Regions from separate parts of the Delftia sp. BGA-UO-ETr-SB1 genome, predicted to be linked through region 1. Evidence: predicted binding sites of a transcription regulator. Region 1 holds the regulator's gene; each other region holds the start of a gene.
The links. Region 1 encodes FNR, which switches genes on or off when oxygen is low (the NO sensors DNR and NnrR bind a similar motif). Its sites were predicted from a motif close to TTGATNNNNATCAA; they were not measured.
Positions count from the first base shown of each region.

Region 2: a site for FNR is predicted at 1,826-1,839, ahead of AC57B5_RS08120 (COX15/CtaA family protein). Genes of this name have one in related genera too.
Region 3: a site for FNR is predicted at 1,974-1,987, ahead of AC57B5_RS16440 (type IV pili methyl-accepting chemotaxis transducer N-terminal domain-containing protein). Genes of this name have one in related genera too.

Region 1 covers NZ_JCAQOW010000004.1:163,177-166,424, reverse strand. The annotation lists gene hemN (oxygen-independent coproporphyrinogen III oxidase) at 1-1,311, opposite strand, end outside; gene fnr (fumarate/nitrate reduction transcriptional regulator Fnr) at 1,474-2,193, shown strand; gene AC57B5_RS01250 (hypothetical protein) at 2,275-2,562, opposite strand; gene AC57B5_RS01245 (FixH family protein) at 2,742-3,056, opposite strand; gene ccoG (cytochrome c oxidase accessory protein CcoG) at 3,114-3,248, opposite strand, start outside.
Region 2 covers NZ_JCAQOW010000004.1:1,656,436-1,659,683, forward strand. The annotation lists gene cyoE (heme o synthase) at 1-359, opposite strand, end outside; gene AC57B5_RS08120 (COX15/CtaA family protein) at 356-1,555, opposite strand; gene AC57B5_RS08125 (hypothetical protein) at 2,045-2,323, opposite strand; gene AC57B5_RS08130 (hypothetical protein) at 2,376-2,786, shown strand; gene AC57B5_RS08135 (hypothetical protein) at 2,948-3,130, shown strand; gene AC57B5_RS08140 (hypothetical protein) at 3,127-3,248, shown strand, end outside.
Region 3 covers NZ_JCAQOW010000005.1:1,389,580-1,392,827, forward strand. The annotation lists gene AC57B5_RS16435 (response regulator) at 1-13, opposite strand, end outside; gene AC57B5_RS16440 (type IV pili methyl-accepting chemotaxis transducer N-terminal domain-containing protein) at 42-1,940, opposite strand; gene AC57B5_RS16445 (ChaN family lipoprotein) at 2,102-2,977, shown strand; gene AC57B5_RS16450 (DUF3297 family protein) at 3,029-3,248, opposite strand, start outside.

The DNA of each region.
Region 1 (3,248 bases):
GCGCACGAAGTACCAGCCCATGGGAGTGACCTGGAAGCCCTCGTCGCTGATCTGCACCAGGCCCTTGGCCTGCAGGTCCTCCAGGGCCGCCATCTCGGGCGCGAAGTACTCGCGAAAGCCCAGCAGCCATGCCTGCTCCATGGGCTCGAACAGCACGGCGCCCTGGCACATGATGGCCATGATGACGGCGCGGCGCACCAGGTCGTCGCGCGACAGCGCCAGGCCCCGCACCACGGGCAGGTGGCTGGCGTCGATGGCGTCGTAGTACTCCTCCAGCGTCTTGGCGTTCTGGCTGTAGCTGGCACCCACCTTGCCGATGGCCGACACGCCCAGCGCAATCAGGTCGCAGTCGGGCTGGGTGCTGTAGCCCTGGAAGTTGCGGTGCAGCCGGCCCTGGCGCTTGGCCACGGCCAGCGAGTCCTCGGGCAGGGCGAAGTGGTCCATGCCCACGTAGACATAGCCACCGTCCATGAACGCGGCGATGGAACGCGACAGCATGGCCAGCTTGTCGGCCCCCTGGGGCAGATCCTCGGCCGCAATGCGCCGCTGCGGCTTGAAGCGCTCGGGCAGGTGGGCATAGGCATAGAGCGCGATGCGGTCGGGCCGCAGCGCGTTGACCTGGGCCAGCGTGCGCTCGAAGGATTCGGGCGTCTGCTTGGGCAGGCCGTAGATCAGGTCCACGTTGATGGAGGCAAAGCCCAGCTGCCGCGCGGCCGCCACCAGCTCGAACACCTGCTCTGCCGGCTGCACGCGGTGCACGGCGATCTGCACCTGTTCGTCGAAGTCCTGCACGCCGAAGCTCAGGCGGTTGAAGCCCAGCTCCTTGAGCACGGCCAGGCGCTCGACGCTGACGGTGCGCGGATCGACCTCGATGGAGTACTCGCCACCCGGCTCCAGCTTGAAATGCTCGCGCAACAGGCCCATCAGCGTGCGCAGCTCGTCGTCGGAGAAGAAGGTGGGCGTGCCGCCGCCCAGGTGCAGCTGGCTGACGGTCTGGCCCTTGCCGCAATGGGCCGTGTGCAAGGCCATCTCGCGCGCCAGGTAGTCCAGGTAGACGGCGGCGCGATCGTGGTGGCGCGTCACGATCTTGTTGCAGGCGCAGTAGTAGCAAAGCGACTCGCAAAAGGGCACGTGCACATACAGCGACAAAGGCATGGCACGCGCTGCGGTACTCGATTTGCGTTGTTGCAGCGCCAGGATATAGTCCTCTGCACCAAAGGCCTCGACAAAGCGGTCGGCGGTAGGGAACGAGGTGTATCGGGGCCCCGGTACGTCAAAGCGACGCAGCAGCTCTGGGGTGACAGCGGTCATGGGTTTTTTCCTCTAATACCTCGACTGTGCCGCAGCACATCGGTCATGTCCTTGACTCATATCAAGAGTTGTTTGAGGGACTGCTGCGACAATTTGATCCAACTCATCGCAATCCACGAGGTCACCGCCGGCACGCTGTGTGCCGCTGATGTTTATCACTCCATGAACCTTCAGACCATCAAAGCCTCCTGCTCCAACTGCAACCTGCGCGAACTGTGCATGCCCATGGGCCTGGATGCCGAGCAGATGCAGCGCATCGACGACATCGTGGCCACGCGCCGCAAGGTCAAGCGCGGAGGCCTGCTGTTTCGCAACGGCGAGACATTCACCTCGCTGTACGCCATCCGCACCGGCTTCTTCAAGACCTGCGTGGCCACCGAGGACGGACGCGACCAGGTCACGGGCTTTCAGATGGCCGGCGAGATCATCGGCCTGGACGGCATCGTCAACGACCACCACACCTGCGATGCCGTCGCGCTGGAAGACGCCGAAGTCTGCGTCATGCCCTTCGACAAGCTGGAAGACCTGTCGCGCGAGGTCACGGCCCTGCAAAACCATGTGCACAAGGTCATGAGCCGCGAGATCGTGCGCGAACACGGCGTGATGCTGCTGCTGGGCAGCATGCGCGCCGAGGAGCGCCTGGCCGCCTTCGTGCTCAACCTGGTGCAGCGCCTGCATGCGCGGGGCTTTTCCAAGTCGGAACTGGTGCTGCGCATGACGCGCGAGGAAATCGGCAGCTACCTGGGCCTGAAGCTGGAGACGGTGAGCCGCACCTTCTCCAAGTTCGCGGACGACAACATCATCGAGGTGCGCCAGCGCCATCTGCGCATCCTGGACACGGAGGCGCTCAAGCGCATCGTCAACAGCCAGCAGTGCCAGTGAGCCTGCGAGGGCGGCAAGCATTCATCCGCCAATGAACAAGGCCCGCGACAGCGGGCCTTGTTCATTGCGGCGGGCTCTCGCTCAGTCCCGCCCCAGCCCCTGCATGGCCAGGTCCGGGTCGGGCTCGGAGACCACGCCGTCATTGAGATCGCGGGCCGAGCGGCCCAGCATGGTGGTCATCAGGCTGGAGAGCATGGTCACGCCCCAGAAGGCGAAGAAGGCCAGCGTGTAGATGCCCTGGCGCGACCAGCCCAGGTCGCCGAGCCAATGCAGCTCCAGCGGGTCCACAAAGGCAAAAACCAGCATCTCCATCACGGCGGCTGCCAGAAAGGCAGGCCAGGCAATCCACATCCAGCGTTGGGCCAACATCAGCGATCTCCTTGTGCTGTCGAGGGGTCGCCTTCATTGTGCGCCGCGCCAACGCATGGCGCCAAGCCCCGCAGCGCCCTGCACGCCTGTAGGAAACCCTCACCCGTCGCGCATGCCGGAGATGCGATCCGCCATGCAAAAAGGCCGCGACTGCGGCCTCTTGCAGGGGTGCACGGCGATCAGCGGTCCGTGGGGTGATCGTGCGCGGGCGTGGCCGCATGGTTGCGGCCGGTGACGGCGGGCGCCATGCTCTTGGGCACTTCGCGCATGCCATCGGCACGCTCGTTGATCGTGATGCCGTTGCGGTAGTAGTCGGGGTCGATCACGGGATCGGCGCCATTGATGGCGATGATGGCCGTGATCACGGCAGCGACCACCACGGCCGCCGGGCCGGCCACCACCAGCCAGACATGGCCGAACTTCCACCAGGGCTTGCCGGCGTCGGGGTGCGAGGGAGCCTGCGCGGGCGCGGACACTGCGGGACTGGAAGACATGGGAAACCTCTTTCTTTCAGGCGGCAGGCGCGGACCGTGCCGCGCCTGCCAGGAACATCACCGGGGCACCAGGAAGACGGCCTTTTCGGACGCGCGTCCCGCGCCTGAATGCACGGCATCGATATCGAAGAATACGGTGTGCGAGCCCGGCTCGGCCGAACCGTAGGGAATCTGCAGGCGCGCCGCAATGCC
Region 2 (3,248 bases), 1.5 Mb from region 1:
TTGGTGCACAGCAGCAGCACCAGCGCGCCCAGCGTGCACAGGATGGCCGAGAAGGCCAGCGCCTGCTGGCTGCTCAGCTCGCCGCGCGCAGTGGGCCGCCAGGAGGTGCGCTTCATGCGCGCATCGATATGGCGCTCCACCAGGCAGTTGAAGGCGGCAGCCGCGCCCGCCACCAGCCAGATGCCCAGGCAGGCCAGCGCCATGTGCAGCCACTGGTCGGCGTTGGGCCAGCCCGGCACTGCCAGCACCATGCCGATCAGTGCGCAGAACACGATCAGCTGCACCACACGCGGCTTGGTCAGGGCATAGAACTGTGTCCAGCGCGAGGGCTCGACACTCAGGGAAGCTTGTTTACTCATGCAATCTCTCCACGGGCAACCGGCAGACCGTCCCGCAGTGCGCCCGGGCGGCTGGCCGCCAGGCACCAAACAATCACTGTCACCAGCGCAGCTGCGCCGCCCGTATGCAGCACCGCGGCCACCAGCGGCCAATCGAGCACCACGTTCGACAGGCCTGTCAGCACCTGCAGCACCAAAAACGCACCCAGCACGCGGCGCTGCGACGCCAGTGCGGGCACTTCACCCAAACGCCACCACAGCCCGGCCAGCGCAGCCACCACCACATAGGCCGCCAGGCGGTGCAGATAGTGGATGGCCGTGAGGCCCGCAAAGCTGATGTTGCTGCCGTCCTGCAGCAGGCCCAACGGACGCCAGATCTGCAGCGCCTGCGAAAAATCCATGGCCGGCCACCAGCTGCCCTGGCAGGTCGGGAAACTGCTGCAGGCCAGCACCGCATAGTTGGTGCTGACCCAGCCGCCCAGCGCCACCTGCAGCACCAGCAGCGCAAGACCCAGCCACAGCCCCGCGCGCAGCGCGGGCGAAATCACGGTCGCCCCTTGCTGACGCGCAGCACGGCTCAACCCCACGGCGGGCACGCACAGCAAGGCCAGCAGCCCCGTGCCGCCCAGCAGGTGCAGGGTCACGATGGCCGGAAAAAGCTTCATGGTCACGGTCCAGGCGCCAAAGGCGCCCTGCAGGCAGACCCAGAACAGCGCCAGCGTGGGCCACCACGGACTCAGGGCACCGCCTGCGCCCTCCGCCCCTGTACGTTCGGCCCCTGCGCCACCCGCCCTGCCCAGGCGCCGCGCGCGCCGCCAGGCCATGATGGTCATGGCGATGATGAGCACGCCCACGGTGGTTGCCAGATAGCGGTGGACCATCTCTATCCATGCCTTGCCATGCGTCACCGGCCCGGTGGGCATGGCGGCCTGGGCCTCGGCAATCTGCGCGCGGGCGCCCATGGGGCTGGCGCTGCCATAGCAGCCCGGCCAGTCGGGGCAGCCCAGGCCGGAATCGGTCAGGCGGGTGAAGGCGCCGAACAGTACCAGATCGAAGGTCAGGAACAGCGTGAGCACCGACAGCGCCTGCAGCCGCTTGAGCGAGCCGCCGCTGCGGTTGCGCAGCCACACCCAGGCCAGGGGGCCCAGCGCCAGCAACAGGCCCAGCAGCATCAGCTCCAGAACGGGGGCCAGATCGTACAGCGCCTGTTCGCTCACGCCCGCCCTCCGCAGCGCGGCGTGCACCACACGGCATGGCCCCCGGGCAAGCCGAAAGGCAATGCCGCAGGCGCATCCGGTTGGCGACAGCAGATCTTCATAAATGAGAGCAATTTGACGAGAAGGCTCAGCCCCATGCGCGAGATTGGATCGCAGGCCGGGCCTACAGAGAATCAGGACATGCACCCAGATACCGGCTGCGGGACCGCGCCCCATGCACAAGGCCCGCCAAGCGGGCCCGGTCGCTGCAACTTTCAGAGCAGCATGTCTTTGATATGAAACAATTCTACTTGGCTGCGAACCGCTCAATCGCCCACGCATGCAGTGCCCCTAGATCGCAGCCAGCTTCTTTTGGCCGGTGCGATGCGACTTGGGCCTGGCGCACACGAATTTCCACAGGACCCTGTCCAAGGCATCGGCGGCCCAGCTTTACACGACTGCTCAGATTCGCTCAGATTCAGACACCTCGCGTTCCTTAGATTGGTGGTTTCACTTGGGAACCGGCAACTGCCGGGTGAGGCCATGATTGCAGGAGGCTCGTGGACTGTGCTTGATGGGCACGGAAACGAAATCGGGCGTGTCGAAGGCGATGAATTCGTCCGTTGCGGGACCAGGCCCATCTACCGCATCGATGGACCGGCGCTGTACTCCATGGACGGTTCGGCCAGACTGATGGGCTTTATCGAAGGGACCGAGGTCAGAACGCGGCAAGGCCGGATCTTCCTCAAATTTCTCGCGCATTGAGCGGAACTGCTCAGATTTGCTCATCTTCGGCCAGTCGAAGCCAGGGAGACTCCACGTCCAAGAAAACCTCCAGGCAATGGACCTCTTTTTCGTGCGCGTGCTCTCCAATAACGATTTCAATGCCTTCTGGGACGGCATCGCCCAGGACAAGCCCCTGAAGACGCCCGACAAGGGACGCACCGCGTCCTTCACTGTCATCCGCCGCAGCGACAGCGGCCTGGAAGTCAGAACGCACAAGGGCAACACGGTGCGCATAAGGCGGGAAGCCTTCGGCGCCGTGCTGCGCCATCTGGCCCAGGAGCATCACGGCGCCGAGCGGCCCTGCATCGTGGCCTCCAGCCAGCACCGGCCCGGCTTTCTGGGCTTTGCGGCCAAACAGGCCAACGACAACGCAGCCGTGGTGATCACCTACATCCTGCCCATACTGCAGGACGCAGGACTTGTGGAAATCGACGGCAACCGGCCCAACCGGACCTGGCTGCTTTGAACAACTGCACAGCCTTCGGCCTTCTGCGCCGGTCGATGACAATCTATGTCAATTCATTCATAGCCAATCACTAAGGCGCACAGATAATTGCCGGCATTCGTGTGAATTGTGAGAAGGGTCCGGGCCACGCTCGGCGCCCTTCGATGCTGGAGGATTGGCAGATGAGCGCCCCGGAAATGGAGGCCATACAGGAGCGGCTGAAGAAGCTGCGGGCCGACGAGGCGCTGGTCGCCGAGCAGCTGGACCGGCTGCAGGCCCAAAAGGCTGCGCTGCAGCACAGGCTGGCCATGATCCAGGGCGCCGTGCAGGTGCTTGAAGAGATGCGTCAGGAGCTGGGGCCATGAACCGTGGCAAGCCCGTCTCACCACCCGCATCGCCCCCCGCCTCACCCTGCGCATTGCCCACCCCCACCTTGCCCACAGCCGAAGACTGGCTGGCAAGAATTGCGGCCCTGGATGCCAC
Region 3 (3,248 bases), on a different contig from region 1:
TGGAGAAGGACATGGGGCGGTCTTTTTCTGGCGGGAGCGTGTCACGCGTTCGAGGGGAGGGCCTGCGCTGGCGCGCCGGCCGAGGCCGACGGCGGCAGCTCGATCAGCACGCGCGTGCCCTCGCCGGGGCGGGAGTGGACATGGACCAGCGCCTGCGCCAGCAGGGCGCGCTCGCGCATGATGCCAAGGCCCACATGCAGCGAGTCCGGCGCAACGGCGGCGGGGACGAAGCCGCAGCCGTCGTCGCAGACTTCGAAGCGCCAGGGGTGGCGCCCCACGCGCAACTCCACATGCCTGGCACCCGCGTGCTTGCGCACGTTGGACAGCGCCTCCTGCACCATGTGCAGCACCTGGATCTGCACGTCGGGCGCCAGCGGCAGGCCCTGGCCCGACATGCTCAGCGAGGTGGCAATGCCCGTCTGGTGCTCGAACTTGGACAGCGTGGCGCGCAGCGCGGCCTCGATGTCCTCGGCGCTGGTGCGCGTGCGGAAATGCACCAGCAGCTCGCGCACGTCGGCATAGCATTCGCGCACGCCCACTTCCAGCTCGCCCAGGCTGCGGTCGCGCGCCTCGTCGCGGCCCTTGGCCACGGCGTCGCGCAGCAGCTGGGTCTGTATCTTGAGAAAGGCCAGAGACTGGGCAATGGAGTCATGCAGCTCGCGCGCGATCAGGCCGCGCTCCTCGGCCACGGCGGCCTCGCGCTCCAGCGCCGTGGCGCGCAGGCTTTCCATGGCGCTGGCCAGGTGGCGCGCCATGGCGGACAGCAGGTCGCGCATGTCGTCCGTGAGCACCACGGTGGAGCGAAAGAACAGGTTGACCTCGCCCAGCAGGCGCTGCTGCAGTTGCACGGGGATGCTGACCACGGTCTGGAAGCCGGCCTCGCGGCAGTGCGTCAGCTGCAGGTCGCTGGCCGGCGTGATGGGGATCACGCGCAGCCGAGCCTGCGCGCGCGGCTGGCCGCACAGGCAGGCGCCCGTGTGCAGGCAGTGCTCCTGCACCGACATGGACTGGGGCAGGCCGTCGCCGGCCAGCAGCACATAGCGCTCGTTGGCCTCGTCGGACCAGCGCACCGTGGCCGCATCGGCCTGGGCCGCCAGGCGGACCTGGCGCACAAAGCCTTCGGCCAGGGACTGCAGGCTGGCGGCCTCCGACGCCTGCACGCTGACCGCGTACAGCGCCTGCAGCTGCTGGTGCTGCACGTTGAGGCTGGCGGTCTTCTCGCGCACCTTGTCCTCCAGCTCGGCGTGAGAACTTTGCAGCGACTGGGCCATGAGGTTGAAGCCGGCCGCCAGCTGGCCGAACTCGTCATCCACCTCCACGCTCATGCGCGTGTCCAGGTGTCCGCGGCGCATGCGCTCCAGCGCCGAGCGCAGCTGGCCCACGGGATGCAGCACCAGCCAGTAGCTGGTGGCCATGAAACTCACGGCCGCGATGATGGCCAGCGCCATCAGACACATCTGAAACAGGTGCAGGATGGCCGTCCAGCGCGAGAGCCGGTCCTCGATGGCTTCGACGAATCCGTCCACCTCGCGCACGAAGGCGTCGGCGCTGCCCATGATGGCCTGCGCATCGACATGGTCCTCGGCCTGCCACTGCGTGCGCAGCGCACTCCAGTCGCCGCGTATGCGCTCGTAGCGCGCGCTGACCGCATCGCTCCAGGGCACGAACAGCGGCCGCGACATGTCGCCGCTACGCAGCAGGTCCAGGCTGGCGTCGAACTGCCGTGCGCGCTCCTGCCACTGCGCAGGCGCCTCGTTCTGGCGCGCCATGGCCATGCGCACCATGCTCATGCGCAGCCGCCCGGCCTCGTTCACCGCCGCCGCGCCGCCTTCCAGCTGCCAGGCCACCCACAGCGTGAAACCGATGGAGGCCACGGCCGCGAGCAGGCAGGCCGCGCCCATGAGCAGCAGCTTGGTCGAAAGCGAGGGCTTGCCATGCATGGCTGCACTGTAGCCACGGCACATTTGCGCGTCTTGACCTGAATCAAGCGCCGCCCGTTTGCGCCGTGCCCCCGCCCCGATTCCTAGGATCCTTTCAACTGCCCCCAACGCCCACAGGGCCTATGGCGTCCCCGGGCGAGGCCAGTGTTTAGCATGGGGCCATGCAAGTCCGCTCCATCCCCCGCCCCTTCATCCGCACCCCGCGCCTTGCCGGCCTGGCTGCGGCCGCATTGCTGGCGGCAGCCCTTGCCGGCTGCGCCAGCTCCTCCGCCCCGGCGCGGGACTGGACGCAGCAGTTGCAGCGCTGGTCAGACGCGCCCATCGTGCTGCTGGGCGAGCAGCACGATGCGGTCGCCCACCAGGCCTGGCAGCAGGCCACGGTGGAGCAGTTGGCAAAACAGGAGCGCCTGGCCGCGCTGGTGATCGAGATGGCGCCGCGCACGGGCTCCACGGCCAGCCTGGCACGCGATGCCTCCGAGGACGCGGTGCAGCAGGCCCTGCAATGGCAGGACGCGGCCTGGCCCTGGCCGCGCTACCGCGGCGTGGTCATAGCCGCCGTGCGCGCGGGCGTGCCCGTGCTGGGCGGCAACCTGCCGCGCGCCGACATGAAGCAGGCCATGCGCAACGAGAACCTGGACACCCACCTGCCGCCCGAGGGCTGGCAGCGCCAGCTCGACGCCATCCGCGAAGGCCACTGCGGCCTGCTGCCCGACACCCAGCTGGCGCCCATGGCCCGCATCCAGCTGGCCCGCGATGCCAGCATGGCCGAGGTGGCCAGGGCCGCAGTCAAGCCCGGCAAGACCGTGCTGCTGGTGGCAGGACGCGGCCACGTGCTGCGCGGCGTGGGCATTCCCACCTGGCTGCCCGAGGCCGCAGGCGCCAAGGTGGCCGTGGCGCAGGCGGGGGAGACATCGGTGGCGCAGGCCTCGGATGTGGATTGGCTGCAGAAGACGGATGCCCTGCCGGCCAAGGACCACTGCGCCGAGCTGCGGGAGAAGTTCAGGAATCCGCCGGCGCCGCGGGCCGATGCGGGCTGAAGCCCGCTGATTCCTGAAGAGGTTGCGGCCGGCCTTGCGACCGGCCGGAAATCAGCGGTAGAAAGCTTCCACGGCGCCCTTGAGCTTGATCAGCAGGGGCTTTCCCTTGCGGTCCACCGTCTTGCCGGCCGGCACCTTGATCCATCCCTCGCTCACGCAGTACTCCTCCACATCGAAGCGCTCGTTGCCGTTGAAGCGGATGCCGATGTCGTGCTCGAACACGGCGGCCACATGGTGCGGGCTGCGCGGGTCGATGGACAGGTGGTCGGGC